Regions from separate parts of the Bacillus pfraonensis genome, predicted to be linked through region 1. Evidence: riboswitches for the same ligand, from Rfam matches in the RefSeq annotation. Region 1 holds a riboswitch; each other region holds the start of a gene.

Region 1 (7,968 bases):
TCTATAAAGTCCGCACCCCGAAAATGTCTCAATTAGAAGAATTGTATCAGCGTGTATGTAAGGTTGCCCACGGTGCAGCCATGATGACTGAAACAGAAGTGGATATCATTTTTGACAAGGGATGTTCCAACCTGATTCCTAACCAAACGCTAGAAACTATTATGTACAATAACTTCCGTAAGCTAGGTGTTCCTACTTTTGATGAAGCAGAAAAGGAATTTGCTCGTCAAATTCGCTCTACCCTATCGGAAGCGGATAAACAAAATATGTTTCCAATACAGGTAGATAAAGATTTCATGAATCAGCTGAAAGAAGAGGAGCTTTCTACTGTACTCTTACCTTACATAAACAAAACGTTTGAAATGAAGAGTTCGACCGATGTAGGAGATGTCAGCTGGATAGTCCCCACTGTACAGTGCGCGACTAATTGCTTTGCGATGGGGACGCAGCCTCATACTTGGCAAGTTGTAGCGCAAGGAGGGACATCTATTGCTCATAAAGGTATGCTTCATGCTGGAAAAGTAATGGCAGCTACTGCTATCGAAATTTTGCAAAGTACGGAACTTGTCAACAAAGCAAAAGCTGAGCTAAAAGAAAGGTTAAATGGTGCTAGTTATATTTGTCCAATTCCAGAGGAGAGCAATCCTATTAAAAGTCAATAGCTTCCTAAAATCTATTTAGCCCCGACAGTTGCCGCTTGATAACGAAGGGCTATTTTTTTATCTTATTATTTTGCTTCGAAACTTTGGATTCTTTTATTAAGTAATGGTTTTTGCTATGTCTCTTTATAAAAATTCGCTAATAAAGGAGGGGATTTCTTAATTATGGAAGCTTTAAATAAGAAGAAAGGATTACCAGAAGAAAGTGTGAAATATGCCCAACAGTATTTAGCTAATGAAAGAACTTATCTTGCATGGATACGAACTGCTATATCTATTACAGGAGTAGGTTTTTTAACGACTTCATTACATTTTACTATTAAAATTAGCTCTAATTCATATGTTAATATATTAGTAATAGTTCTTGGAATTTTTGCGTGTGTTATTGGTTTCATAACTAGCGTGTTGTCTACTGTTCAATATGCAAGAAAAAGAAGAGAAATTCAAGCAGGTATCTTTATTCCGGCTAATCAGTCTATTATTTTTGTATCAATCCTTTTTTCGTTGTTAATTTTTATGATTTTTATGTATCTGTCTCTCATACTATTTATGAAACCTTAATCACATTAGAAAATTGAGTTTAATGAAATAATAGCTACTTTTACAGTATCTCCTATACAAAGTGAATGGGATCGACATATTTATTGGAGAATAAGAGATTTCTAATTCACTTTATTTACATAGACTTGCTGTTATACCTAAAAATATGAAGTATGTATGGCATAGGTAAAATGATATTGCGCTGGATACAAGAAAATATGCAAGGTGATAAAGAGTATTTAAAGTTGGATTGTGTTGCAAATAATACGAAACTAAACAACTTCTACAAAAACAATGGTTTTGAGCATTTCGGTGTGGTTGATGGTCATAATAAGTATCGAAAAAGGATGAGGAAATAGCTCCCATTCTTTTTTCGGATAGCTTGTTAACACTTTACACATTAAGTTTGTTATTTACTATATACAGAAAAAAGAGGATTATGAAATATTTATACAGAATATTTAGATAACTGGAGGTGTAAAGGAATTGAGCCAAATTGAATTAGAAAACAAAATCGTAAAAACAAGGCAGGAGAAACAAATCATTCTTCGTTTTATCCTTGCTAGTTTGGTTGGTATCTTTATGTTTTTTGTACCTGTTACAATCAACGGTACGTCATCAATCATGATTGATCACATTGTATCTTGGATTCGAGGAGCGGTTCCAACAGCTGTACCATATTATGCTTTATTTGTCATGACAATTGGTGCAATATATCCATTTTATACAAAGAAATGGAGTGCATCAATTGTAGATATTTGTTTTTCATTCTTAAAAGTTATTGGAGTCGTATTCGGAGTATTGTACTGCTTTAAAATAGGACCCGCTTGGTTTTTTGCTCCTGATGTTGGACCGTTTCTTTATGAAAAACTAGTCGTGTCGGTAAGCTTACTTGTACCAATTGGATCAGCATTTTTAGCACTATTAGTCGGATATGGCCTATTAGAATTTATCGGGACATTTTGTAGACCAATTATGAGACCATTATGGAAAACGCCAGGGCGATCAGCAATTGATGCAGTTGCTTCTTTTGTGGGGAGTTATTCGCTTGCCTTATTAATTACGAACCGTGTGTATAAGGAAGGAAAGTATACAATTAAAGAAGCTGCCATTATTGCGACAGGCTTTTCAACCGTTTCAGCAACGTTTATGATCATCATCGCTAAAACGTTAAACATTATGCACTTATGGAATTTATATTTTTGGACCACACTTATCGTAACATTCATTGTAACCGCTATCACCGTAAGAATCCCGCCACTACGAACGAAACCAGATACATATATTACGAAAGAAGGTTTTCCAGAACCAGTTTATAAAGAGAAGATGTTAGAGCGTGCTTGGGAAGATGCGTTAGAAGTATCGAAATTGGCGCCGAGTGTGATGAAAAATATTTTGGTTAACTTAAAAGACGGGTTCATTATGACGATGGGGATTTTGCCATCCATTATGTCCGTTGGATTAATCGGTATCTTACTAGCGAAATATACGCCGGTATTCGATTGGATTAGTTATATTTTTTATCCGTTTACATGGATTATGCAGCTTCCAGAAGCCGAACTAGCTGCAAAAGCAGCATCAGTTGGAATTGCGGAGATGTTTTTACCGTCATTACTTGTTGTGAGTGCGCCACTTGTAACTAAGTTTGTCATCGCAGTTGTATCCGTATCGTCTATTTTATTTTTTTCAGCATCGATTCCATGTATTTTGTCTACAGATATTCCGTTAAAAGTTTCCGAACTTATTATTTTGTATGTGCAAAGAACAATTTTAGCATTGGTGATTATTACGCCAATTGCATATGTTTTGCTTTAAGGGTGTAAAGGTCTCTCTTATATTATTAAAGTGATTCCTTTTGAATTTCTAGTGAAAGAAATTTTTGGGTACGAACCATTCACCATGTACAAGATTCGGTATGTATACGGTTATTGAAATAAATAATGGAAGAGATAATATGGATTCTTTGTTATTTGGAATGTTGGGAGGAATCATATTTAGTATCATCACGATCGGACTTCAAATTAAATGGAAATTGCAATCTATTGAAAATTTGTTAGAAAAAATTGTAGAGCACAAAAATAATAATTCGGAGGAAAGGGATTAAATTTACTTTGAGAGATGAAAAAGGCTCACTTGCGTTATAAAAGTGAGCCTTTTTTCTGTATGATTGGATTTTAAGTGATAGAAAATAAAGTTTTGAATATTTTGATATATGTTGTAAGGCGAATTATAATATAGCTAGATACAGAGAAAAGGGGAATTGTTTATGGAAATAGTAAACGAAAGAGCAATGCTACGATTAATGAGTGCAAATGATGTAGAAAAATTATTTGCTATTGTGGAAGGAAATAAAGAAATATGGACGTATTTAATAGCTAAAATGGACAACTATCAAGATATGGAGCGATATGTTGAAACGGCAGTAAAACGTTATAAAAAAGGAACGGATTTACCATTTGTTGTGATAGATCAAAAAATGAATGAAGTTGTAGGGAGTACACGTTTGTATAGTATTTCAAATGATAACAAAACGGTTGAACTTGGCCAAACATGGTATCATCCGAGTGTACAACGAACGAGTATCAATACGGAATGTAAGTACATGTTATTGCAATATGCGTTTGAAGAGTTGCAAATGCTACGCGTGCAAATAAAGACAGATTTACGAAATGAAAAAGCGCAGCGAGCGATTGAAAGGCTTGGTGCTGTAAAAGAAGGTGTACTACGAAATGAGAGAAAGTTACCGAGTGGCTATGTAAGGGATGCGGTAGTATATAGCATCATTTCGAGTGAGTGGCCAGTAGTGAAAGAGCAACTACTGAAAAAAATGGATTTACATAAATAGGAGGCATACATGACAAATATTGAAACAAAGAGACTAAAAATGATTCCCTTTACATTAGAACTTGTTGAGGCAACGATAAAAGGAAGAGAAGAGCTGCAAGAAATCATACCATATAAAGTATCTTTAGAATGGCCCATGCCTGATTATAAAGATATCTTGCCGTGGATTGCGGAAGGTTTACGAAAAAATCTAAAGCAAAGTAAATGGAGTGGGCTCATTATTCATAAGGAAGATAATCTAATTATTGGTGATATGGGTTGTAAAGGTGCACCTGATTCAAGGGATACAGTAGAGATTGGATATAGTATTGTGCCAGAATATCAAGGGAATGGCTATGCAACTGAAATGGCAAAAGCTTTCGTTGAATGGCTACAGCAGACTAATGAGGTGCAAATCATTAAAGCGGATTGTTTCAAGAGTAATATTGCCTCAAGTAAGGTTTTAGAAAAAACAGGATTCAAATGTGTACTGGAAGAACAGCATATGAAATATTGGATTATAAAGTAGATAGAAAAAAGAGGTGTGTTTCTATGAAATTAGGAAAATCACTTCTTTTTTCTTACAAAGTGATTCCTTTTTTTATATACTTTTGTTTCATCATTCCCTTCTGTGAAGAAATTCGTTACAATAGAGTTGTATGAGAAATTTTGTACATAAATCAAATTCATAAAATATGAACCACAAAAAATAGTAAATGAAAAATCCTCTATTTGAATGAAAACCCTTTATAGCACGAATCAATTGTTTAGAAACGTGCCTTCTTTCAAATGAACTCAAATATAATGATTTAAAATAGATTATTTTTTAGAAGTATGGATAATGCACGGGGGCCAGTACAAATGAAACAAAATAAAAAAAGTAAAAAAAGAAGAGTTTTGCAAGTGTTCTTACTCATGGTTAGTTCTATCATTCTATTTATAAGTTATGCAGCTTACGATATTTGGAGTTATCGTTTTAAAACAGATGAGGTGGATACAGATGCTGCTATTGTACTAGGGGCGGCTTCTTGGAACGGAAAACCGTCTCCTGTATTTCGTGAAAGAATCAATCATGCAATTTCTTTGTATAAGAATGGAAGTATTAAAAAAATTATTTTTACAGGTGGTACGAAATTTGAAGCAGAGCAGGAAGAAGCACGCACTGCGAAAGCGTATGCATTAAAGCATAACGTAAAGGATGAAGATATATTAATTGAAACACAGTCGCGTTTTACAGAAGATAATTTAAAGAATGCAAAGCAGGTCGGAATTGATAATGGCTTACATACATACACGATTGTAAGTGATCCTCTTCATATGAAGCGAGCGATGAAAATAGCGAAGCATATTGGGATGGATGCATATGCATCACCAACGCCAACGTCAGCGTATAAAACATTAGATACAGAAATTCCATTTTTCTTTAAAGAATTATGTTCTTATATTGGGTATGTTGCATCGTTACCTTTACGTATGTTGAAAGGCGATTAAAAAATAAAGAAAAGGATAGACAAAGGTAGAGTGGTTCTACGGAGTCTATCCTTTTTTATGCAAATATGATGCGGATTTTTTATGACTTTACAAATTATAGAAAATTTTTAAATAAAAAACCTTGTATTTTCATCGGAATAGTGACACAATAGAATGCATAATCAAATATAATCTTATCGAGAGAAGTGGAGGGAACGGCCCAATGAAACTTCAGCAACCTATCTGTTAATAAAAAAGGTGCTAATTCCGAGTAGATAAGAAGGAAAAGAGATGACAACCTTCTTATATGTAAGGTTGTTTTTTAGTAGGAGGAGAAGGGATGAAGCGTTTATTTTTTGCACTTGTAAGTATTGTATGTAGTTTATTTATTATTACTGGTTGTACGCAGAAATCAGGGGGCGATCAAAAAGAGATTCGTTTAGGCTTTACACCTGGCCCATATAGCGATCAAGTGAAAAAAGCAGTACAACCGTACTTAGAGAAAAAGGGGTACAAAATTAAAATTGTTGAGTTTAATTCACCAAACGAAACAAATCCAGCATTAACGAATAAGGATATTGATGCAAATATATTTCAAAGTACTGCTTTTATGAAGTCTTACGCAAAAGAAAATAATGCGAAAATTTCAAGTGTTATTCAAGTTCCATCAGCACCTCAAGGTGTATACTCTGAAAAACATAAATCATTAGATGATTTGAAAGATGGAATGAAGATTGGGGTACCAAATGATCCAGTTAATTTAGAACGAGCATTACGTATTTTAGAAGGGATTGGCTGGGTGAAATTAAAAGAAAATGTAAATATTTTAACAATCTCTGAAAAAGACATTACGTTTAAAAAGAAAGATTTCAAATTAGTACCGCTTGAATCACCACAGATCCCAAGAGCGATGAAAGACTTAGATTACGGTATTATTAACGGAAACCTTGTCATTTCATCTGGACATAAGTTAAAAGAAGCATTGGAATTAGAAAAAACACCTTCGCAACACAGAATTATTGTTACTGTTCGTGATGAAGATAAAGCAAAACAATTTGCGAAAGACTTAATTGAAGCGTACCATTCACCAGAATTTAAAAAGATGATTCAATCTGAAGAACAATTTGAAGGATTCGTGCTTCCTGATTACTTAAAGTAAAGGAGATCTTGATATGACATTATCATTTATAGAAACAGAAGAACAAGTTCTCGTATTGGAGAAACTAAAGGAGCTAGTTCCGCAATTTGCAGGAAGGGAACATCAACTGAGTGAACTCGGATCTTTTCCTTTTGAAAATATTAAAGAGTTGCAGCATATCGGTTATACGAAGTTAACATTACCAAAAGATGTCGGAGGAAAGGCCATTTCATTGTATGATTTTGTTTTATTTCAAGAAAAGATTGCAGAGGGAGACGGAGCAACAGCTTTATCAATCGGTTGGCATCTTGGAATAGTGAAAGAACTTGCGGAAAATCGCTCATGGAAACCTGAGATGTTTTCTTGGTTTTGTGAAGAAGTAAAAAAAGGCGCTCTTTTTAACCGGGCAGCAACTGAACCAAAGACAGGGAGTCCAACGCGGGGAGGAAAGCCAGAAACGCTCGCTGTCCAAAAAGGTGATAAGTGGATTATAAATGGAAGAAAAACGTTCACAACAATGGCGCCAGTACTTGATTATTTCATTATATCTGCGAGCATTGAAGGGCGAGATGAGATAGGAGAATTTGTGATTCCAAGACATGAAAAGGGTGTGTTGATTGAAGAGACATGGGATAGTGTTGCGATGCGTGGAACCGCTAGCCATGATCTTGTACTGCAGAATGTTGAAATCCCAGATAAATTTTTTACAGATGTAAAAGGTTCACAGTCGAAACCGAAAGGAATTGGATGGTTACTTCACATACCAGCATGCTATTTAGGAATTGCGCAGGCTGCAAGAAATTATGCAATTCATTTTGCGAAATCATATCAACCGAATAGTTTAAATCATCCAATCAGTTTACTTCCAAACGTTAGGAGATTAGTAGGCGAATTAGAGCTCGAACTCTTGCAAGCTCGTACTTTTTTATACCAAGTTGCGAAAAAATATGATGAGGCGGAAGATAAACAATCCCTGCAAGCGGAATTAGCAGCGGCGAAATATATTGCGACGAATGCGGCGATATCAATTGTTGATAAGGCAATGAGAATTGTAGGAGCAAAAAGTTTATCTGAAAAGAATCCACTGCACCGCTATTATTTAAATGTTCGCGCTGGTTTACACAATCCACCAATGGATGATGTAACACTCTCATTACTAGCAGAAGATGCTTATAAATCAATTGAAAAGGAGTGAGTGAACATGATAACGTTACGCGATATAAATAAAACGTTTCAGACGAAAGAAGGTTTATTTCACGGTGTAAAATCAGTATCTTTGCAAATTGAAGAACATGATATATATGGAATTGCGGGCTTAAGCGGCGCTGGAAAGTCTAC
Region 2 (7,891 bases), on a different contig from region 1:
CCAAAAAGATGTAGACAGTCCTTCCACAAGAAATGACATAGCCAATACAATCATACCAAACACAAACATTTTTTTCGGATTTACTTTTGAGGCAAAAACTGCCGCAACAACGCCTCCAATCAACATACCTATTCCATCCGCTGCTGCTAAATATTGAACAGCTTCCTTTTCCAATCCCAATCGTTCGATTACGAGAAATACCTCCAATGGATTTGTTAGCCCTACTGCTAAGCCGATAATGGAGAAAGTAATTGTAATCATACATAAATTTTTTGTTTGCAGGACATACAGCCAACCTTCTTTTATATCACTCAATAATAAAATATTCTCGGGTTTCTCTTTTTCTACCCACTTTGGTAAAAATGAAAGAGTAATAGCTGATAACATAAACAATCCAATTAAACTATATAGTGAAATAAACAGTCCAAGCTGTGTATAAACAATCGATCCTACAACTGGCCCAAAAATCATAAATAGCGACTGTAGTGTTTGATTTACTGCAATTGCGTTTGCAACATGTTTTTCTTCTACATAGCGTTTAAATATCCGTGAAGATGAAGGCTGAGAAAATTGTCCAACAATCGCTGAAACAAGCGCAGCAAAAAATATAGCCTGCCAATAATCCATCTTTAACAAGAAAATAATCCCTATAATAGATAACATACTTAGCATATCTCCTGCTACCATCGTTCTCTTCGGATTCCAGCGATCTGCTAGCGCACCACCAATGAATGAAAAAATAAAAATAGGCGCGTATTCCATAACAGATAATAATGAAACTGAAACGGGATCATTATTTGTTCGCTCCATAACGAAATACAAAAGTGCCATATTTCGAATCCAAATTGCAAACTGCTGTAAAATATCAGACGCCATAACAAGCATAAATGCTCGATTTTTGAATAAATCTTTCATGTTATTCCTCCTTTTTTAAACCGACCGTTCAGTCTAATTTAATATAAAAGAAAAGGTGCTGATTTAAGATTCAGCTGCCATTCCTTGTAGCAGTACATCAATTGCCTTCTTGTAAATGCGCTTCATTTCTGTAGGGTCTAGTTCATAGTAAAGTACCCCAAGCCCAGATAATAAACCATTTACAATGTACATAAGATCTCTAGTATCTCCTTGACGGAATTCTCCAGATTTCATACCTTCTTCAATCAGTTTTTCAAAAACACCGTATGATGCTCTTGCTAAAGCCAGCATTTCATCCAAAACTTCTTTGCTCACGACTTGATTTGTAGAAAACTCTTCTACTGCACTAAAAATAGGCTGTTGTATATCTTCCACATGGTACTCTGCAAGTCCGTATAATTTTTCAGTACTTGTATGAAACTGCTTTTCTTTTTCATTCCACTTTTCAAGCCAATCATACGTATGTTGTTTTACTACAAATAAAAATAATTCTTCTTTGCTTTTAAAATGATAATAAATGCTACCTTTACTACGCTTTGTAATTTCACAAATATCTTCCATAGATGTTGCAGCATATCCTTTTTGTGAAAATAACTCTTCTGCTTGGTACGCTATTTCTTTTTTTATCTCTTCTGCACTTTTTCTCATGTTCACACCTCACTTAAACCGACCGTTCAGTCTAATATTAACAAATCTAAAACCTCTTTTACAAGAGGATATATTCCTTATTTAGGAAAAAATATTTTCAAACCACATTTTAAGTGTATGAATCGCTCCGACTTTAAAAGCAAGTTTGACTATAAATACTCCACCTGCAACGAATAAAAATAATGCTACCTTCCCTTTATTTTTGATCTTTGGTTTCTTCTCCATGCTCATTCCCCTTATAACATCATATATTCCTTATTTATCAATACAATAAGCTTATAAACTCTTAAACAAACGTTTGTTTAGCTGATTTTATGCGGGTTCAAGCCAACTAATCAAACGTTTGTTTAAAAAGAAATACGCCCGTAAAGAGCGTATTTCTCATTAATCCCCACCACCGCCACAGCTACCACCATCACCGCCTGAAAAACCGCTGTCACCTCCAAAAGAACTTCCACAATCGTTGGAACTATCAGATCCTGCAAAGAAAACTGGTGTAGAAGCAGTAGTAGTTGTCGTACTATCACCATTTCCTGTTTTATAAAGATTTACTTTCCTTTTATTTTTCTTAATCGATTTTGCAATCATTCCCATTAAAACTAAAAACAATAATGCCGCTATCACAAAGCCCATTTAAGCCCCTCCCTTATTCTTCAAATAATTGTAATGCTCGTTCTATCTTCTCTAGGGAGATAAAACGTGATTCACGAAGTATCTCTCTCCCTTGATGCAATAATAAAACCGTTGGAGCTGTAAATACTAAATACTTGGATGAAATTTCTTGCATATCCTGTAGTGAAATTACAATATTTTCTACAGTTCGATATTCCGCTAATAAGTGATTTACTTTCTGGAGCATCACATCACAAACACCACAATTTTCAGTTTTGATAAATAACAGCACTAAATCTTTTGCCTCAATATATGCTACTAATCATTCCATCATTTGGAATTTTCTCATGTTATCCCTCTTAGCGCAATTTACTAAACACTTGATTTTGGTACATACGAAATGCTGAATTTCCTTTTATTTTTCTCTTCTCCATTAGCTGTTGAAATCGAAGAGTTTTTGCCGTTAACTCCTCTTTTAGTTTCACTCGTTCTACTTCATCGTAGCAACAAGCGATTAAATCTTCTATTTTCAATATATCTTTTTGTAATTCCATTTCTGCCGGAATCATACCAGCGTTTTTCAAAATTTTGTAGCTCATTCTAAGGTCTGGAGGTACCATTGAAATGTCTTCTAATTGTAGTGGTTTCCCTTTCCCCGGAAGGTCATCAAGGTCACCATTATTAATTGCTTGACGAATTCTTTCTTCAGCAATGCTTAAGAAAACATCCATGCCGCTCCCTCCCTTACATGTTTTTACCATCATTTTACATTAAAAATTCTAATTATACCATAATATAGTTTACAAAAAATCAGGTTCCATATTTATTTATACCTATATAAATTCATTTTGATTTTTCGACATATAAGTTACTGTCCGAAGAAGAACAGGTGAATCCACTCATTTTCTCTTTCTGTTTTAACCTGGCATGGTGCAGAAACAGGATCTAACCGACTACTCTCGCCCGCCTAAAAAAAGAGTTTATGGCATTTTTTATTTTGGTTTATATACGCTAAAAATAAAAAATGCGGTACCTCTTATAATAGAGCCACCGCATTTCATCAATCTTTCTTTAATTTTCTAGCAATCCCATTCCCTAAAGACTGTAAGCCTTGAACAAGAATAATTAACATAAATACCGTTGCATACATCACTTCTGGTTCATACCGTAGATGACCAAATCGATATGCTAAATCTCCGAGTCCCCCTGCTCCTACAAGCCCAGCCATTGCTGTTGCACCTATTAGTCCAATCGTTGCGATTGTTAAACCAAGCACAAGAGATGGACGTGCTTCTCTAACCATAACGTGCCAAATAATTTTCACAGTAGAAACTCCCATCGCTTGATATGCCTCAATTACACCGCGATCCACTTCTAGTAAAGCTGTCTCCATTAAACGCGCAATATAAGGAGCTGTAAATACAACAAGCGGTACAATCACACCTTTCACACCAATTGAGGTCCCCATAATGAGCTTTGTAAACGGTAGAATGAAGAATAATAGAATAATAAATGGAATAGAACGAATGATATTAATAATTGTATTCAAAACAGGATATACAATTTTATTCTCTAGTTGACCACCAGGCCTTGTTAAAACAAGTGTTACACCAAGTGGCAAGGCAATAATAATTGATATAAGCAACGAAATAGATGTCATTTGAAATGTTTGAATCGTCGCTTCCCATATCATCTTACCCCATTCATCCAAAAAGGATTTGTTTCCCATACTCTTCTTTACCTCCTTCTACGATGATTCCTTGTTCTTTTAAAAATGCTAAGGCCCGTTGTACCTCGTGTTTTTCACCTTGCATATGAACAACGAGCTTACCATACGCTTCATGTTTTAGTTGTGTAATATTACCCGATAAAATATTGGGGTATACTTGAAATCGTTTTGTAGCAACAGCAAGTGCTGGATCCCCTGAGGAAATTCCTATAAAAGAAAGTGTTACAGTTTCACCAGCATTTTCCAGTTCTTTTTGTACTTCTTCTGGAATTTTAACTGCCAAAGCACTATTCACAAATTTATTCGTTGTTACATGTTGTGGGTTTGTAAAAATATCCTTCACTGTGCCGCTTTCTACTATAGCTCCGTGTTCCATCACAGCAACGCGATCACATATACGCTGGATTACATTCATTTCATGTGTGATTAGCAAAATCGTAATCCCAATTTTCTCATTAATTTCTAGCAACAGGTCTAAGATTGACTCCGTGGTTTCTGGATCCAACGCGCTTGTCGCTTCATCACTTAGCAAAATCTCTGGTTCATAAGATAGTGCACGTGCAATTGCAACACGTTGTTTTTGGCCGCCAGAAAGCTCACTTGGATATGCATCTTTTCTATCAAAAAGGTCCACAATACGTAAATATTTTTCTACCCTTCTTTCAATCTCAGTTTTTGAAATCCCAGCTAGACGTAAAGGCAATGCAATATTTTCATAAACATTGACTGTTTTTAATAAGTTAAATCCTTGAAAAATCATCCCTATTTTTTGTCTTGCTTGTGCTAATTCTTTTGTAGATAAAGTTGTTAAATCTTTTTCATTTACAATGATGTTTCCTGTTGTTGGTTTTTCTAATAGATTTACACAGCGGATTAACGTACTTTTCCCTGCACCACTATATCCAATGATTCCAAACACTTCTCCTTTTTCTACTTTAAGGGAAGTTGGTTTCAGAGCCTCTACCTTACCTTTTTTTGTTGTAAACACCTTAGATACATTCTTCAATTCAATCATTATAGTCAGCTCCTACCAAGACGGTAAAACAGAACCATCGAATTTTTTCTCGATAAACTCTTTTACTTCTTTAGACTGATACGCTTTCTTCAATTTTTTTACGATTGCATCATCCTTATTCTCTGTACGAACAACCACCCAGTTTACATATGGTGAATCTTTTCCTTCACGGAAAATAGAATCCTTAGCAGGGCTTAGTTTCGCACCTAATGCAAAATTCGTATTAATTGCTGCTGCTTTCACTTCATCTAACTGCGTTGGTAATTGTGACGCCTCTAACTCAACAATTTTTAAATTCTTGGGATTCTCAATCACATCTTTTGCAGTTGCTTTCTCTGTTGCTTTTGGATCAACTTTTAAAACACCTGCTTTTTCAAATAATTTTAAAGCCCGAAGTTCATTTGTTGGATCATTTGGCACAGCAATCGCATCGCCGTCTTTTAACTCGGTTACATCTTTCAAGTGTTTCGAATATACTCCCATTGGGAACGTTACCGTTGAAAATACTTCTGTTAATTTCATATTGCGTTCTGCTTTAAATACATCTAAATAGGACTTCGTTTGATAACTATTTACATCAATATCTTTTTCGTCTAACGATACATTTGGCGCTACATAATCATTAAATACCTTTAAATCAACTTGTAAGCCATCTTTTGCTGCTACTTCCTTTACTTTCTCAAAAATTTGTTCATGCGGTCCCCCCGTTACACCAACTGTAACTTTTTTCTCATCTAGCGCTTTTGCTTCCTTACCTGAATCCGCACTACATGCGCCTAATAATAATACCGTTCCACTTACAATACTTAGCAACAATTTTTTCATATACAATTCCCCCTCATATATATCTGTTCTTAAACAAAAAACACCTCTCAAATAAGAGAGGTGTCAAATAGACAAAATAAGCTCCTCTCTTATCTTCCAAAACGAAAATCGTTTTGCAGGAATTAGCACCTTAGCTTATGATTCTTCATAAGCTCGGTTGCCGGGCATCATAGGGCCAGTCCCTCCGCCTCTCTGGATAAGAGTATCCGTATTAAATTTTGTAAAAGTTATGGTACTAATAGTAAATCTTACAAAAAATTTTGTCAATAATATTTTTCTGAATATACTGCGTATTGTTGTTCAACTTATTTTGACACTCTCTAGAAATAACGAGCAATAATTATGTACAAAGTATACTCATTATTACTATACTAGATAACAGCGCATACAAGAAAAGAGGTTACATTTTATGCACGAAACACATGCTATACAAACCCTACTCCTCTCTCAAATAGAAAAAATAGCTCAATCCTTTCATTACGATTTTTTATATGAGGTTGAACAGCAAAAAACGCTTTGTCAAATTCTGTTAAGAGATGATAACGGCTCAATTGTAGCAACACCACTCAGTTTTCATATGCTGATAAATGAAGTGGCTGGAAAAGGTGAACTTATTTTTTATCACGAACATGGTGAATTTCATCATCAAAAATTTGATATTTATACAGAAGACAGCATTGTTAAGTTGCTGTTGTTCATTCAAGAACGTTTGCAAGTAAATCAGTAAAAAGTATGAGAGCAGCTACAAAACGTAGCTGCTCTCATGCTTTTGTCCATTTTAATTTTCCGACCTCTAAGTCATGTTTATGAAAAAAAAGAATTTCTCCACTCATTTTCTCCTTCTGTTTTCACATGGCATGTGGCTAAAAAAAACACTGACCGCCTCTATCCATGAACAGATGCTCTCTCCCACCTAAAAGGAATGGTTTATCTCGGTCTTTCAATGCGTATTTATATAGTTACGCTCCAAAATAAATTTCCCTCTTATCTTTTCGTAACATTCATTTCCTCTAGATTCCAAACTCGTGTCACCCAAGATTTATAAAAAGAAGGCTCGTGAGAAACGAGTAAAACTGTTCCTTGATAATTTCGCAAAGCTTCTCCTAACGCTTCTTTCGCATACACATCTAAATGATTCGTTGGTTCATCTAAAATTAATACATTACTTCGCGTTAACATAAGCTCACATAAACGTGCCTTTGTCTGTTCCCCACCACTTAACAAGTAAAGAGGCTGCCGAATATGCTCTTCTTTTAAACCACACCTTGCTAAAGATTGCCGGATTTCTTTTTGCGTCATATCCGGACGCCCTAACCAGACTTGCTCAAGTGGCGTAATTTCTTCCGCAAATTCTTCTTGAGCAAAATATGCAGGGTGTACCCGTTCTCCGATACTTACTGTTCCACTTAATGGTTTTAATTGCCCTAGTAATGTTTTTAACATTGTTGTTTTTCCAATTCCATTATGACCAACAATTGCAATCTTTTCGCCTCTTTTTACTTGTAAATTAAGACCTGTAACTAACAATGGTTCTGCATAACCAATTTGAATCTGCTCCGCTTGTAATATACGACTCACAGGTTCAGTGTGAACTTGAAAATGAAAACGCGGCCTTGGTGCATCGTTAAGCTTTCCTAGCTTTTTCATTTTCTCTAATACCTTTTCACGACTTTTCGCCTGCTTCGCTTTTCTAATTTTATTTTTTTGAATAAAACTCTCTAAATTTGCAATTTCCTTTTGCTGTCTTGTATAAGTTGCTTGTAATTGTTGTTTCTGAAGTTGGTAGCTTGATAAAAATCTTTCATAATTCCCCGCATAGCGCTTTATTGTTTGCCCTTCTAAATGATAAATAACATTTGTAATACAATTTAAAAATGATTCATCATGTGAAACGACAATATAAGCATTTTCATATGCTTGTAAATACGCCCTTAGCCAATCGATATGAACCGCATCTAAATAATTTGTTGGTTCATCTAGCAATAAAATGTGTGGCTTCTCTAAAAGAAGCTTCCCAAGTAATAATTTTGTTCGCTGGCCACCACTTAATTTTGAAACATCTTTTTTCATTCCTAAATCTAACAACCCTAAACCAGCTGCTATTTCTTCTATTTTTGTATGAACTTGATAAAAATCTGAACCTTCTA
Region 3 (7,891 bases), on a different contig from region 1:
CTTTTTTCTAATGGCAATTGTTTCACTTTCATTCTCACTTCATATAAGAATTCAAGATATTCTCCGTATGTCTCATCATATTTCGCAGCAATATCATCCCGAATTTTTTTCGCAAGTTTTGGACTTGCCCCCCCAGTAGAAACAGCAACATTGAGCTTTCCTCGATGAATAGCTGCCGGAAAATGAACATTTCCGCTTTCAGGGTTGGTAATTACATTAACAAGCTGGTTTAATGATGCATCTTTTGCAATAGATTCATTTATTATTGAATCACTTGTAGCTGCCACTACTAAAAAAGCACCTTCTAAATCCTCTTTTTCATAATCTTTTTGAAACCAACGAATTTGCTTCGATTCTACAAGCTTTACTAAACTCGCATCTAATTCACGACTCACTACAACTATATCCGCTCCTTCTTTTAATAAAGGAGCGATTTTAAATGATGCCACTTTACCACCGCCAATGACAACAACACGTTTCTTTTCAATTCGTACTGTAAGTGGATACATACTCATCTCCCCTTAATATTTCTCCCGTTTTCTGGATTAGCATTTCTTGAAATACACGGTTTTTTCCTAAATAAGGACTTACATATATATTCGTAGAATGGTATCCGCGTACTTCCTTCTCAATGTGTCTCATTAATAAGCCTGTAAATAACAAATAAGGTAGAATGACAACATTCTCCTCTTTTCGTTCTACAACTTCTTTTAATTTCTCCTCAAACCTAGGCTCTGCCGCAGCTAAATAACATACTTCTACCTTTTTAACTTTCTCCTCTTTTTCAAACAGAGAAGCAATACGTTTCATATCTTGTAACGTCTCAAGATCACTACTCCCTCTTGCCACAAGCAACAAGGTTACCCCACTTTCATACTCTTTAATACCGCTCCCCTCACACGTAGCGGATACGAGTGATTCTGAAACACCAAACGGATTTCCGTAAGTAATTGCAATGTGAGGATATTTATTTTGCATTTTTTGGAGTTCATTGGGAATATCTTCTTTCACATGCCCTGCTGCTAATAAAAAAACAGGAACAACGACAATTTCTGTTGCTCCTCTTCTTACGCAATTAGCAAATCCTTCTGAAATATCAGGCTGTGCTAATTCTAAAAAACATAGTTCTTGAATAGAAGCTGATACATGGTTCATACAAGCAGAAACAAAACCTACCGCTTCCTCTTTTGCCTCTTTTAGCCTACTTCCGTGACATACATATAATACAGCTTTCATTTTATAACACTCCGCTTACAGGATACGTAATGTCCGCCTGTTTTTCAAACCAATGAATTTTTTCACGGAAACGAACAACTTCTCCGATTACAATCATACTCGGATTTTGGACCTGTTCTTTTTCAGCAAGCGTTACAATTGTTCCTAACATTCCTGTAATGGTTCGCTGAGATTGTGTAGTTCCCCACTCCACAATAGCCACTGGCGTATTTTCTCCTTTTCCATATTTCAAAAGTTGTTCACATATATAAGGGAGATTGCTTACCCCCATATAAACAGCAAGCGTGTCGACACCTTTCGCTAAGTTTTCCCACTTCACTTCTTCTTCAGCACCTTCTTTTCGGTGCCCTGTCACAACTGCAAAACTTGCGCTCGCATCCCGGTGCGTTACAGGAATCCCCGCATATGCAGAAGCAGCTATTCCTGCTGTAATACCAGGTACAATTTCAAACGGAATACCATGCTTCGCTAACGCTTCTGCTTCTTCACCACCTCTTCCAAATACAAACGGATCTCCACCTTTTAATCGCGTTACGATTTTTCCTTTTTTTGCATATTTAACAAGAAAAGCGTGAATGGTTTCTTGTTTCATTGTGTGATAGTTTGGTAGTTTTCCGCAATATATTAAGTCAGCATCTGGCTTCGCATAGGAAAGTAGTTCTTTATTTACAAGACGATCGTATAAAATAACATCCGCCCGCTCGATACACTTTACCCCTTTTACAGAAATTAAATCTGGATCTCCCGGCCCTGCACCAACAATATATACTTTTCCCATCATCTCTCCTCATTTCTACTATAAAGTGAAACTTCCATTCCTATTACGAATGGAAGTTACTATTCAAATCGATGTCATTTTGTATTACAATGTCTCCTGCTCATGAATAACAAATGCTGCACCTTTGCGAATCTTCTTTTTTTCATGCAGAGAGATTTCCTTCACTTCTGGCAGCGGTAAAAAATACTTCTCTAATTCTACCTCAACAAGTCTAAATGCCTGTTCCTCACTTTGTGCGACAACTACTACAGGAACAACACCATTTGCCAACACTGCTTCAAAACGATATAAATCCATATTGTTCCCTCCTAAGATGCAATCACTTCTTCTAAAATTGTATTTAACGCGGATTGTAAATTTTCTACTCCAACGCGTTCTGTAAACTCATAAAAAGTTTCAGCTGGCAGTTTATGTTCTTTAAAGTATGTTAAAAACGATACAAGAACATCTGGAAGGTCTTCCCCATCAATCTTTCCTTTTAATTTTTGGTTATAAACACCACCCTCTAGTAAGGTACCACCTACATAAATTTCAAACGCTTCAACAATTCCTTTTTCTTTCGTCTTCAATTTCACACCTTGTAACCCGATATCGGCAATCTGCCTTTGACCACATGAATTCGGGCATCCCGTCATATGAATCCGAACCGGCACATCAAGTACAAGTTGTGTATCTAAATAGTCGGCAATATTTCGTAAGCGTGCTTTCGTTTCTACCAATGCAAGATTACAATACTCAATTCCCGTACAAGAAACTGCATATCCAATGAATGATTTTGGTTTTGCTGAAATCGATTCAAACAATGGTTCTTGTAAAAGTGCCTCAACGTTTCCTTCGGGAACATTGGGAATAATAAAATTTTGCGAATTACATGTGCGAATCTCACCATTTCCGTACTGCTTCGCAATTCTAGCAATTTCAAACAACTCCTCAGAATGCAAGCGACCAACAGGTACGTTAAAACCAACGTATGATAAATCACCTTGTTTTTGTTTATGAACACCGTAGAAATAACCTGCATTCCACCCTTTTAAAGCATCGTTTCCTTTATCGTGTAAAGGCTCTGTATATTCTAATAATTTTTCTTTGAATTTTTCCGCACCCCAATCAGCAACTAAAAATTTCAAACGTGCTAAATGTCGCTTTTCACGATATCCGAAATCACGGAAGACTGTAGCAATTGCAATCGCTACCGACTTCACTTGCTCAGGAAGGATGAATAAATCTAACTCCTGAGCTAAATACGGACGGGCAGATAATCCCCCGCCTACTCGTAAATGAAAGCCTTCCACTATTTTTCCATCAATCTCTTTTGTAGCTGGAGTAAAAGCAGCACAATTAATTTCAGCATTTGCTGCATTATATACATTTGTACTAATTGACATTTTAAACTTTCGAGGCAAATTCGAAAATTCTTCATTATGTTGGAAGAACTCATATACCTCTTTTACAATTGGTGCTGTATCAAATAATTCATCACCATCAATACCAGCAAGAGGATTCCCAATAATATTTCTTGTAATATCACCACAAGCTCCTGCTGTTGATAATCCCACTTTTTCTAAACGATTAAAAATATCTGGTATTTGACCAATTTCAAGCCAATGGAATTGAATCGCCTGTCTTGTAGTAATATCAAGAACATCACGACCATAATCTTCTGCAATAGAAGCCAATACTTCAACTTGTTCATTCGTTAAAATACCAGAAGGAATATTTACACGCATCATGAAATACCCTGCTTCTTTTGGGCGCTGTAAATATAAACCTGCCCATTTAAAAGAATCCCATTCTTCTTTCGGAATAGAATCAAACCCATTTTCAGCATAATACGGGATAGCTTTAAAAATTTCTAAACCGTCTTTTTCTAATTTCTTTTTCTCTGTAGCATTTAACTTTTCATTGTTTGCCCACACTTTTTCATAACTCATTTTTATTCCCCCTATATAAAGCTACGCTCTTGTAAGTAACCGATAATTTGTTCTGCACATTGTTCGATTGAATAAAGATGTGTTTCTACTACCACTTCTGCCTCTACAGGTTCTTCATACGGCGAGTCAATACCAGTAAATTGCTTAATATCGCCTTGTCTCGCTTTTTTATAAAGTCCTTTCGGATCACGTTTCTCACATTCTTCTATTGGACACTTTACAAACACTTCAATAAACTCATCTTTTTTGAGAATATCTCTTACTTGCTGGCGATCCACTCGAAATGGAGAAATAAATGCTGTTAGTACAATTGTCCCTTGATCTACAAATAACTTCGCCACTTCACCAATCCGGCGAATATTTTCTGTCCGATCTCTTTCGGAAAATCCTAAATCTTTATTCAAACCATGACGAATATTATCGCCATCTAGTACATAATTCCCAATATTTTTTTCGAACAATTTCCTAGCAACCGCATTTGCTACTGTTGATTTTCCAGAAGCTGATAACCCTGTGAACCAAAGTACAAAGCTGTGGTGACCACTTTTCTTTCGTCTTTCTTCTTTTGAAACAGATGCTGTATGCCAAGTTATATTTACGCCCATCTTACTCTCTCCTTATTTTGTTACGACTTCTTTTTGTAAACCACGAATTAATATTTCTACAACTTCTTTACGGCTAAATGTACTTGGTGGTATCTCTCCATTTCGCAACATTTCTCTTACTTTTGTTCCCGATAAAATAACATGCTCTTCTTTACTATGCGGACATGTTTTCGTAGAAGCCATCGCTTCACATTTTTTACAGTAAAAGCTATGCTCAAAAAAGAGCGGTGTAATCCCTAACTCTTCTACTGTAAAGTTCACAAAAATCTCTTGCGCTTCGTACGTACCGTAATAATTTCCTACCCCAGCATGATCACGCCCCACGATGAAATGTGTACAGCCAAAGTTTTTTCTAACCAGTGCGTGAAATATCGCTTCACGTGGCCCTGCATAACGCATTGCTGCCGGAAAAACACTTAAAAAGACACGATCGCTCGGATAATAATTTTTCAAAAGCACTTCATAACTTTCCATACGCACATCAGCCGGAATATCGTCTGATTTCGTTTCACCGACAAGTGGATTTAAAAATAAACCGTCTACAATTTCCAGTGCAGACTTTTGAATATATTCATGCGCACGATGAACAGGATTTCTCGTTTGAAACCCCACTACCGTTTTCCAGCCGCGTTTTGCAAACTCTGCACGCGTTTCGCTTGGATCTAAATGATAAGAAGCAAACTTATCATTTTCAAAGCGCTTTACAAGCGTGATTGCTCCTCCAACATAAATATTCGGTCTATCATATAATTTTTTCACACCTGGATGGGCAATATCAGTCGTTTTATAAACAAGCAATGCTTCTTTCTCTTTATCCGGTGTAAAAATATTTTCTATTTGAATAACACCATACGTGATTCCTTCTTTAACAAGACGAACCTCTTCACCAATTTTTAATTGTTTCGCCCTTTCTTCCGTTATTGGTAGTGTAATAGGGATACTCCATACATCACCGTTTACTAAACGCATTTTTTCTACTACAGATTGATAGTCCTCTTTCCCTAAAAAGCCAGTAAGCGGGCTATAACCACCTATCGCAAGAAGCTCTAAATCACTTAACGCAATTTTGTCTAATTCAATTTCTTTTGTAATTCCCTTTATTTCATACGTTTCATCAACGCGATTTACTAATATATTTGTTTTACTCATTTCCTTGTACGCCTCTTTCATATATATTTAAAATCAATCCAGTTCTTATTGGTAATGAAGGCCACATTCCGTTTTCATCTTTCCAGCCCACCGTCCGTCCCTTGAATCTTCTCCATCTCCTACAGGCAACGTACATTTTTCACACCCTATACTTGGATAACCAATGTCGTGCAATGGATTATAAGGCAAATTATGCTTATATACGTAGCGCCACACTTCCTTCCACGTCCAATGAATGAGCGGACAAATTTTAATAGATTTAAAACGATGGTCTTGATTGATAAACTTTGTATATTTCCGCGTTTCAGACTGTTCCCTCCTTAGCCCTGATATCCACGCTTTTCCACCCGATAAAGATTCTTCAAGGGGTAAGATTTTCCTTAATTTACAACAGAGATTTGGATTATGCTCCCACAAATTATTCCCATGCTTCTTTGCTTGTTCTTCAAGTGTGAGCGAAGGTTGCTTTTCAATAATTTCGAAACCCGGAAACCTTTCACGCACTCGTTTAATTAAATCGTATGTTTCTTGAAAATGAACGTTTGTATCTAAAAATACAACTTTAGCAGATGGATTTACTTGGTTTATTAAATGCAATAAAACCATACCTTCCACACCAAAGCTACACGCGTATACAATTTCACCCTTATAATGGTTATAAGCCCACTCTAATACTTGCAGTGCTCCTTTTGTTTCACCTTCTTCAGAAAAAGAAATGAAGTCCTCTTTCCATGTTTCATACGTCAGCATGTTTTTTCCCCCTGTAACGCAAAAAGGCGGTTTTAACCTAATACAATAGGTTAAAACCGCCTCTAGTTTTTCTAGTCAGCGCTTTTTACTTTAAGCGTACTTTTTCACTTTTTTCAAGCTGAATCACTTTTCCATCTTGCACAACAATTGTAATAGAACCATATTTCATATCCGCAAGCATCGTTTGAATCTTTTCAGCTACTTCGTCAAAATGTCCACGCACTCCCACGAACAGCCCCCCTTTTTATTCATAAAAAAAATCTTTCCCATTTCGAAAAGACTGTTCGGTAATATATTTTACCTTATCTTTCAAAATGGATGCCATTTTGCTGGACTTAGCACCTTGCTCCCATAAGCAGGTTGCTGAGCTTCGTAGGGCCAGTTCCCTCCGCTTCTCTTGATAAGCTTTGTATTTGTATTTTATCATAATTCTGATTTTTTTCAATCCTAGTTTTCCGATATATTTTATATTTTTTATTTTTTTAAAGGAGTTGCCCAGTTCGAACAACTCCTTTTTATTGATTACACAAGCTCTTTTATGCGTATGCGATCGTTCCCAATTATATTTTCATATGTTTCGCGTTCGACAACAACTTGTGACGCCCCGCCTTTTGCAAATACTACAGCCGGTCTGCGAATGCGATTGTAATTATTCGCCATAGAATATCCATATGCTCCTGTACAAGAGATTGCTAACAAATCTCCAGAAGTAACTTGTGGCAGTTCTATATCCCAAATAAGCATATCCCCACTCTCACAACACTTTCCAGCAATTGATACAATCTCTTCGGCATTTTCTCTTCCTCTATTGGCAAGCATTGCCTCATAACGTGCTCCATATAAAGCTGGTCTTAAGTTGTCCGTCATTCCTCCATCAACTGACACATATTTACGAATACCTGGAATATCTTTTACAGCTCCTACTGTATAAATTGTTGTTCCTGCATCTCCGACAATACTACGCCCTGGTTCAATCCAAATTTCAGGGAGTGGATAATTCTTTCTTGTAAATTGTTCCCTCACTGCATTCGTTACAGCATGCACATACGTTTCAAGCGTAAGCGGTGTATCAGACTCTGTGTAGCGAATTCCAAATCCTCCACCAACATTTAATACAGTTACTACATAGCCTGTTTGCTTTCTGATTTCTTCTAAAAAGTTCCGTAATACTTCAATTGCCCGAACAAATCCTGCTGTTTCAAAAATTTGCGATCCAATATGCGAATGAATACCTAACACGTTATAATTTGATTTCTCTAGTGCTACTTGAATCGCCTGCATTGCCTGACCAGTAGAAACTCCAAAACCAAATTTCGAATCATCTTGCCCTGTTGTAATATATTCATGAGTATGCGCCTCTACTCCAGGTGTAACTCGAATTAATATATTTACAATTTTTCCATACCGCTCTGCTAAGTCATGTAATATTTCCATTTCCAAGA

What was found. A riboswitch is a leader RNA that binds a small molecule or an ion and turns the genes downstream of it on or off. The one in region 1 is predicted to bind S-adenosylmethionine.
Region 2: another riboswitch for S-adenosylmethionine. It lies ahead of KFD70_RS25485 (MetQ/NlpA family ABC transporter substrate-binding protein); the one in region 1 lies ahead of KFD70_RS11050 (MetQ/NlpA family ABC transporter substrate-binding protein).
Region 3: another riboswitch for S-adenosylmethionine. It lies ahead of KFD70_RS12970 (YezD family protein); the one in region 1 lies ahead of KFD70_RS11050 (MetQ/NlpA family ABC transporter substrate-binding protein).

The regions. Positions count from the first base shown of each region.
Region 1 is NZ_JAHCDO010000009.1:222,908-230,875, forward strand. Features, by position in the region: gene KFD70_RS11020 (M20 family metallopeptidase) at 1-662, shown strand, start outside; gene KFD70_RS11025 (YidH family protein) at 825-1,220, shown strand; gene KFD70_RS11030 (YjiH family protein) at 1,686-3,014, shown strand; gene KFD70_RS11035 (GNAT family N-acetyltransferase) at 3,466-4,044, shown strand; gene KFD70_RS11040 (GNAT family N-acetyltransferase) at 4,054-4,551, shown strand; gene KFD70_RS11045 (YdcF family protein) at 4,884-5,513, shown strand; SAM riboswitch class I at 5,684-5,774, shown strand; gene KFD70_RS11050 (MetQ/NlpA family ABC transporter substrate-binding protein) at 5,833-6,651, shown strand; gene KFD70_RS11055 (acyl-CoA dehydrogenase family protein) at 6,665-7,825, shown strand; gene KFD70_RS11060 (methionine ABC transporter ATP-binding protein) at 7,832-7,968, shown strand, end outside.
Region 2 is NZ_JAHCDO010000039.1:15,486-23,376, reverse strand. Features, by position in the region: gene KFD70_RS25525 (MFS transporter) at 1-915, opposite strand, end outside; gene KFD70_RS25520 (TetR/AcrR family transcriptional regulator) at 979-1,563, opposite strand; gene KFD70_RS25515 (histidine kinase) at 1,645-1,788, opposite strand; gene KFD70_RS25510 (hypothetical protein) at 1,948-2,196, opposite strand; gene KFD70_RS25505 (thioredoxin family protein) at 2,210-2,485, opposite strand; gene KFD70_RS25500 (DnaJ family domain-containing protein) at 2,535-2,906, opposite strand; gene KFD70_RS25495 (methionine ABC transporter permease) at 3,236-3,904, opposite strand; gene KFD70_RS25490 (methionine ABC transporter ATP-binding protein) at 3,879-4,919, opposite strand; gene KFD70_RS25485 (MetQ/NlpA family ABC transporter substrate-binding protein) at 4,932-5,744, opposite strand; SAM riboswitch class I at 5,831-5,947, opposite strand; gene KFD70_RS25480 (hypothetical protein) at 6,154-6,471, shown strand; gene KFD70_RS25475 (ABC-F family ATP-binding cassette domain-containing protein) at 6,729-7,891, opposite strand, start outside.
Region 3 is NZ_JAHCDO010000011.1:185,175-193,065, reverse strand. Features, by position in the region: gene KFD70_RS13010 (NAD(P)-binding protein) at 1-509, opposite strand, end outside; gene KFD70_RS13005 (sirohydrochlorin chelatase) at 484-1,236, opposite strand; gene cobA (uroporphyrinogen-III C-methyltransferase) at 1,238-2,014, opposite strand; gene KFD70_RS12995 (DUF3906 family protein) at 2,099-2,311, opposite strand; gene KFD70_RS12990 (nitrite/sulfite reductase) at 2,323-3,945, opposite strand; gene cysC (adenylyl-sulfate kinase) at 3,957-4,550, opposite strand; gene sat (sulfate adenylyltransferase) at 4,563-5,699, opposite strand; gene KFD70_RS12975 (phosphoadenylyl-sulfate reductase) at 5,745-6,449, opposite strand; gene KFD70_RS12970 (YezD family protein) at 6,535-6,678, opposite strand; SAM riboswitch class I at 6,749-6,856, opposite strand; gene lysA (diaminopimelate decarboxylase) at 6,972-7,891, opposite strand, start outside.